3 regions of the Paenarthrobacter sp. A20 genome follow, and region 2 is predicted to be linked to each of the others. Evidence: riboswitches for the same ligand, from Rfam matches in the RefSeq annotation. Region 2 holds a riboswitch; each other region holds the start of a gene.
What was found. Region 2 has a riboswitch for glycine ahead of cycA (D-serine/D-alanine/glycine transporter). Riboswitches for the same ligand answer to the same signal wherever they lie in the genome.
Positions count from the first base shown of each region.

Region 1: it holds a riboswitch for glycine, as region 2 does, so the genes downstream of both, gcvP (aminomethyl-transferring glycine dehydrogenase) here and cycA (D-serine/D-alanine/glycine transporter) in region 2, are expected to answer to the same signal.
Region 3: it holds a riboswitch for glycine, as region 2 does, so the genes downstream of both, gcvP (aminomethyl-transferring glycine dehydrogenase) here and cycA (D-serine/D-alanine/glycine transporter) in region 2, are expected to answer to the same signal.

Region 1 is NZ_JALJWH010000001.1:683,303-685,568, reverse strand. It holds gene J3D46_RS03280 (PucR family transcriptional regulator) at 1-953, shown strand, start outside; glycine riboswitch at 1,029-1,127, shown strand; gene gcvP (aminomethyl-transferring glycine dehydrogenase) at 1,277-2,266, shown strand, end outside.
Region 2 is NZ_JALJWH010000001.1:1,875,420-1,877,685, reverse strand. It holds gene cycA (D-serine/D-alanine/glycine transporter) at 1-1,236, opposite strand, end outside; glycine riboswitch at 1,387-1,485, opposite strand; gene J3D46_RS08960 (transposase family protein) at 1,671-2,266, shown strand, end outside.
Region 3 is NZ_JALJWH010000001.1:2,005,000-2,007,265, reverse strand. It holds gene gcvP (aminomethyl-transferring glycine dehydrogenase) at 1-1,274, opposite strand, end outside; glycine riboswitch at 1,456-1,553, opposite strand; gene J3D46_RS09580 (TetR/AcrR family transcriptional regulator) at 1,646-2,185, opposite strand; gene J3D46_RS09575 (MFS transporter) at 2,259-2,266, shown strand, end outside.

The DNA.
Region 1 (2,266 bases), 1.2 Mb from region 2:
AGTTCCTCGCCGATGCCTGGGCTCCGTCGTCCGGGCACGTGTCGCCGGCAGGGAAGAACTTCCAGTGGCACCGCATCCGGGGCAGGCATGTGCTGACCATGGACATCCCCACCCACGCCAACGCGCTCCTGGTGGTGCTGCCCAACAGCGAACCGCACCCGGACGCCGTCGTACTTCTCCACGCGGCAACCGTGCTGGGACTGCAACTTTCGCGCATCGTGCTGTCGCTGGAAGGCCGCCACCGGCTGGCCGGCGAGTTCCTGCTGCAGGCCATGGACGGACGCCTGGGAGTGGCCGAAATGGAGAGTCGGCTCGCCGCATTTGAGGTTCCGCCGCAAGGATTCCTGCTCGCCTCGATGGCGGCGGACGCCGCGGATCGAGCAGCGGACGACGGCGACAGGCTGGCCAGCGTGCACATCGAACTGTGGCGGCACGGGGTTGCGTCTGCGTCCTTGAAGCGGAACAACAGGCTCCACGTGGTGGTCCCGGCAGACGTGCCTGACGACGTCCTGGTGCACTGCGCCGGCTTGGAAACGCTGATCGGGATCAGCGCGCCTGCAGCCGTTGCGAACATCCAGCGCGCGTTGCAGGAGTCCCTCTGGGCGCTGGGTTCAGCCCGGGCCAACAGGCTCAGGCTGTCCCGCTATGCGGAGGGGCCGTCGTGGCTGGGACTCACCGGTTTTGAGGAAGGAACGGCGCTGGTCCGGCGTCTTCTCGGCCCGATTTTTGACTACGAGCAGAGCCAGGAAGGCGATCTCCTTGTCACTCTGAGGACGTATTTGGACTCGCAGCGTTCGTGGCAGAAAACCGCGACAGCCCTGTTCGCGCACCGGCAAACCATCATCTACCGGATACGGAAAATCGGTGAATTGACGGGGCTGGACATGGGTGAAACGTCCACTGTTGCCCAGCTCTGGTTTGCGCTGCAGATCCACGAGGCGATGCACCAGTAGCGTCACCTTGCTTGCGCTTTTTCGAAATGACCCGCTATGGTGTGAAGCGTGTCACTTATGGTGACGCAACGCTTTTGATCTGCGGCGGGAGAGTCCTGCCGGTACATCCAGTCAGGCGCCGTAGGAGCAAATCCTCCCCAGGAATCTCTCAGGCCCATGTACCGCCGCGGTTAGGCAACTCTGGAAAGCAGTCCGGGTAACCGGGCTCACCGACGGTGCAAGCAGGCAACCATCCCTGCGGAATCTCTCAGGTCCAATACAGAGCGGGGAGGAACCCCACATCATCGTGGCGCTCACTGGGCGCCTGAATCATGGAGTTCCTCTTGACTGTTCAATCAACCCCCACCGCCTTCGCGGACCGGCATATCGGTGCCCGTCGCCAAGCCGACGTTGACACCATGCTCAAGGCCATCGGCTACGACTCTGTCGACGGGCTGGTGGACGTCGCCGTCCCCGATTCCATCCGGCAGGAAACTGCACTGAGGCTTTCGAGCGGAAACGACGCCCTCACCGAGGTGCAGGTCCTCGCCCAGCTCCGCAAGCTCGCGTCCAAGAACAAGACCGCAGTACAGATGATCGGCCAGGGCTACTACGACACCGTCACGCCGCCGGTCATCCGCCGCAACATCCTGGAAGCTCCTGCCTGGTACACCGCGTACACGCCGTACCAGCCGGAGATTTCCCAGGGCCGCCTCGAAGCGCTGCTCAACTTCCAGACCATGGTGCAGGACCTCACGGGACTTCCCGTAGCCAACGCCTCGCTCCTGGATGAAGCCACCGCCGTGGCCGAGGCCGTGCTGCTGATGCGCCGCGCCAACAAGTCCAAGACTGCCAAGGATGGCAAGACCGTCCTGGACGCAGACCTCCTCCCGCAGACCATCGCCATTGTGAAGGGTCGCGCCGAGGCACTGGGCTTCGAGGTCGAGATTGCCGACCTCTCAGCCGGACTTCCCGACGGCGACATCAACGGCATCGTCCTGCAGCAGCCGGGCGTTTCCGGCCGGGTTTTTGACCACACTTCTGTGATTGCCGAGGCCAAGGAACGCGGTGCCTTGGTTACCGTGGCCGCGGATTTGCTGGCGCTCACCCTCATCACGCCCCCGGGCGAGCAAGGTGCGGACATCGCCGTCGGAACCGCGCAGCGCTTCGGTGTTCCGCTGTTCTTCGGCGGCCCGCACGCCGCGTACATGGCCGTCCGTGAAGGCATGGAACGCACCCTTCCCGGCCGCATCGTGGGCGTCTCCAAGGACAATGCCGGTGTCCCCGCCTACCGTTTGGCACTCCAGACCCGCGAGCAGCACATCCGCCGCGAA
Region 2 (2,266 bases):
CATCACCACCCCGCCAGGCATCTTGAAGGCCGAGGAGTCGTGCAGGTGTGGTCGGCGCTTCCGGAAGGCCAGGTAGCTGGCCAGGATGATGGACCACACGAAAACGAAGCAGACCGCGGACACTGTGGTCACCATGTCGAACGCCTTGCCAATGTCCGAGCCCGCGTACATGAGCACGACGCCGGACAGCAGCAGGACACAGGACAGGAACAGGGCGTTGCGGGGTACTTTGCGTCCTGAGAGCGCGCCGAACACTTTGGGGGCGTCGCCTTCCTGCGCCAGCCCGAACACCATGCGGGACGTGGAGTAGATGCCCGAGTTGGCCGAGGACATGGCGGAGGTCAGCACCACGAGGTTGACCATGGTGGCCGCTGCGCCGAGGCCAGCGAGCGAGAACATGGCAATGAACGGGCTGTGGCCGGCAGCGAACTGGGTCCACGGGGTGACTGACATGAGGATGATGAGGGCGCCCACGTAGAAGAGCAGGACGCGGATGGGAATGGAGTTGATGGCCTTGGGCAGGTTCTTCTCCGGGTCCTTGGCCTCAGCGGCGGTGGTTCCCACCAGTTCAATGCCCACGAAGGCGAAGACCGCGATCTGGAAGCCCGCAACGAAGCCCATGAACTCGTTGGGGAAGAAACCGCCGTGGCTCCACAGGTTGGTGAAGCTGGCCGGTCCGGCGTCGGACTGGAAGCCGCTGAAAATCATGAACAAGCCAACAATGATGAGTGCTGCAATGGCCACGATCTTGATGAGGGCAAACCAGAACTCGGTCTCGCCGAAGGCTTTTACCGTGGCAAGGTTCAGGAGCAGGAGGATGCCGATCGTGATCAGGCCGGGCACCCACAGCGGAAGGGACGGCCAGAGTTCCTGGGAGTACCCGGCGATCGCGATCACGTCGGCGATGCCCGTAATGACCCAGCAGAACCAGTACGTCCAGCCGGTGAAGAACCCGGCCCAAGGGCCGAGCAGGTCAGCAGCGAAATCGCTGAAGGATTTGTAGTTCAGGTTGCTCAGCAGCAGTTCACCCATGGCGCGCATGACGAAGAACAGCATGAAGCCGATGATCATGTACACGAAAATGACGGAAGGGCCTGCAGCGGAGATGGTCTTTCCGGAGCCCATGAAAAGGCCGGTGCCAATCGCTCCGCCAATGGCGATGAGCTGGATGTGGCGGTTGCTGAGCTGACGCTCAAGATGGGGTGAATCGTTACCGGTGGAAGGATGAATCGTCAAAGGAACTCCATCGTTCAGGCGGCACAGGGTGCCACGAGATTCGGGTTCCTCCCCGCTCTGTAGATGGACCTGAGAGTTTCCGCCTTCCTGCCCGGCAGGAACGCTTGCACCTTCGGTGAGCCCGGTGGCCGGACTGCTTTCCAGAGTTGCCTCGCCGCGGCGGTACATGGGCCTGAGAGATTCCTGGGGAGGATTTGCTCCTACGGCGCCTGGGGTGGTGTACCGGCAGGGCTCTCCCGCCGCGGATCAAAAGCGCGCACCACCACACTGGGTGATGCAGCTCACACAGTAACGAAGGCTGGGCTGCTCTGCAACCCCGCGACGAGACTCATGAATAGTGCTCGCGAAACGGGGTGCATGCCTCATTTGAGAAACGCTCGCGAAATCATGGGCCGCTGCGGGCGCGGCGGTGACGATGAGGGATGGACCTGTCGATGGCAACGCGTAGGGAAATCACGAAGAAGTACGCAGCCGATTATGCGAAGTCGTCGAAGAATGCCAAGGGATTGGTTCTGGACGAGCTGGTCGCCGTCACGGGCTGGTCCAGGGCCAATGCCCGGCGGGCGCTTTCCACAGCGCGCAAGCGCAAGGGCCCTGCGAGGGTGGCGGTACGGAAGCCTCGGGGACGAACCTATGGCTATGACACGCTTAAAGTCCTGATCGGTGTGTGGCGGCTGGCGGGGATGCCCTCGGGCAAATATCTGGCCGCGACCATGGACCTGTGGCTACCGAAGCTCGAAGCGTTTGGTGAACTCGACACCAAGAGACTGACACCGGCTGTCAGAGTGCAGTTGATGCAGGTCTCCGGGGCCACGATCGACCGGCTCCTCAAACCCACCAAGGACGCGGACAAACCCAAAGGGCTCTCCGCGACGAAGGCCGGGCCACTGCTGCGTAATTCGATCACGGTCCGTAAGGCCGGCGACGAGCACGAACAGCTCCCGGGTTTCATCGAGGCGGACCTGGTCGTCCATTGCGGCCCCACCCTGACTGGGGAATTCGCACGAACCCTGACCGCCACGGACGTGTT
Region 3 (2,266 bases), 130 kb from region 2:
TCAACCGAGATGCCCACCGTGTCAGCGTCAACGCCGCGGAGGTTGATGCCCTTCGCTTCCGCAGCGGCCACGATCGCGGCAGCCTTGCCGGGGACGCGGACGGTGATGGTGTCGAAGAAGGAACCGTGGAGGACCTCGACGCCGGCAGCCTTCAGCGACGCTGCGAGGGTCCGGGCGTGGCCGTGGGCGGTCTCGGCGATCGCCTTCAGGCCTTCCGGGCCGTGGTAGACGGCGTACATCGAGGCCACGATGGCGAGGAGTGCCTGGGCGGTACAGATGTTGGAGGTAGCCTTCTCGCGGCGGATGTGCTGCTCGCGGGTCTGCAGCGCCAAGCGGTAGGCGGGGACACCGGCGTCGTCCTTGGAAACGCCCACCAGACGGCCGGGCATGGAACGCTCCAGGCCCTTCTGGACGGCCATGTACGCGGCGTGCGGGCCGCCGAAGAACAGCGGAACGCCCAAGCGCTGCGCGGAACCAACAGCGATATCGGCGCCCTGCTCACCCGGAGGGGTGATGAGCGTCAGGGACAGGAGGTCGGCAGCAACAGTAACCAGCGCGCCGCGTTCCTTGGCTTCAGCAATGACGGCAGAGTGGTCGAACACGCGTCCCGAAACGCCGGGCTGCTGCAGGACGACGCCGTTGATGGCGCCTTCCGGGAGACCGAGCGAGAGGTCGGCGACCTCAACGTCGAAGCCGAGGGCTTCGGCGCGGCCCTTCACAATGGCGATGGTCTGCGGCAGGCAGTCGGCGTCAAGAACGGTCTTGCCGTCCTGGGCGGCCTTGTTCTTGTTGGCGCGGCGCATCATCAGGACGGCCTCGGCCACGGCCGTTGCTTCATCCAGCAGGGAGGCGTTGGCGATCGGCAGGCCAACCAGGTCCTGGACCATGGTCTGGAAGTTCAAGAGTGCTTCGAGGCGGCCCTGGGAGATTTCCGGCTGGTACGGGGTGTAGGCGGTGTACCAGGCCGGGGATTCAAGGATGTTGCGGCGGATCACCGGCGGCGTCACGGTGTCGTAGTAGCCCTGGCCGATCATCTGGACAGCGGTCTTGTTCTTGGACGCAAGTTTGCGCAGCTCTGCCAGGACCTCCACTTCACTCAGCGCGTTTTGCAGTGTGAGGGCGACGTCCTGGCGGATGTCGTTCGGAACGGCGGTGTCGACCAGCGAATCAACGGTGTCGTAGCCGACGGACTTGAGCATGGTCTCAATGTCGGCCTGGCGGCGTGCGCCGATATGCCGATCGACGAAGGTGGTGGAGGCAGAACTAACCGTCACGAAGGAACTCCAATACTTGGGCGGCGTTTGGGTACGCCACAGCGGCTCGGGTTCCTCCCCGCTCTGTATTGGACCTGAGAGTTTCCGCGGGTTGTTGGGACAACCATCGCTTGCACCGTCGGTGAGCACAGCGCCCATTGGCCCGAAGGTGGGCTGAGCGCCTGCTGCTTTCCAGAGTTGCCTTGCCGCGGCGGTGCGTGGGCCTGAGAGATTCCTGGGGAGGGTTTGCTCCTACGGCGCCTGCACCACATGCTTGCAGGACTCTCCCGCCGCAGATCATAGGCATGTTCAGTTGTACGCGACCTCAGTCAGGGCAGGCCACAAGGGTTAATTGTCCTACGTGGCGGTCGCCGCCGCAAATGGGCGACGTGCTACTTCCGCAGCCGGTCCAGGACTCCCAACAGGATTTCGACGTCGGCCTCCCGGCCTGCGTTGCCGTCGTCCTGGCCGCCTTCGAACATTGCGTTGAAATACAGCCCGTCACCCATGTAACTGACGGCCTTGGCGACCTCGGGTCCCACATCCTTGGCCAGGACATCGAGCCATTGCTTTTGGATTCCGGCAAACCTGCGGCGGGTTTCTTCATGGGCAACCTCGGCCAGGCGGGTCGCGGCCACAAACGCACGGTCCATCGGAGTCCCGGCCCACAGGGACGTCCGGATGAAGTACGCGGCAGCACCGTCCGGCGCGGCCCTCATCCGCTCAATGTCCTGTTCAGCCAGTTGGTCCAGTCGTTCCAGCAAGGCACTGATCAGCGATTCCTTGTTGGGGAAGTGGTACAGCAGCCCACCCTTGGAGACCCCGGCCCGCTTGGCGACGGCGTCGAGCGTGGCAGCCCGTTCCCCTACCTCTATGAGGAGGGCTTCGTAGGCATCCAGGACGGCATCCCGGGCAACTGGTTTTCGTGGCATGAGTACATCATTCCCTAAAGGCTTGTTGGGGTTCCATTTGAAACTGTACCGTCTGGACGGTATAGTAAGTGACATGTTCTC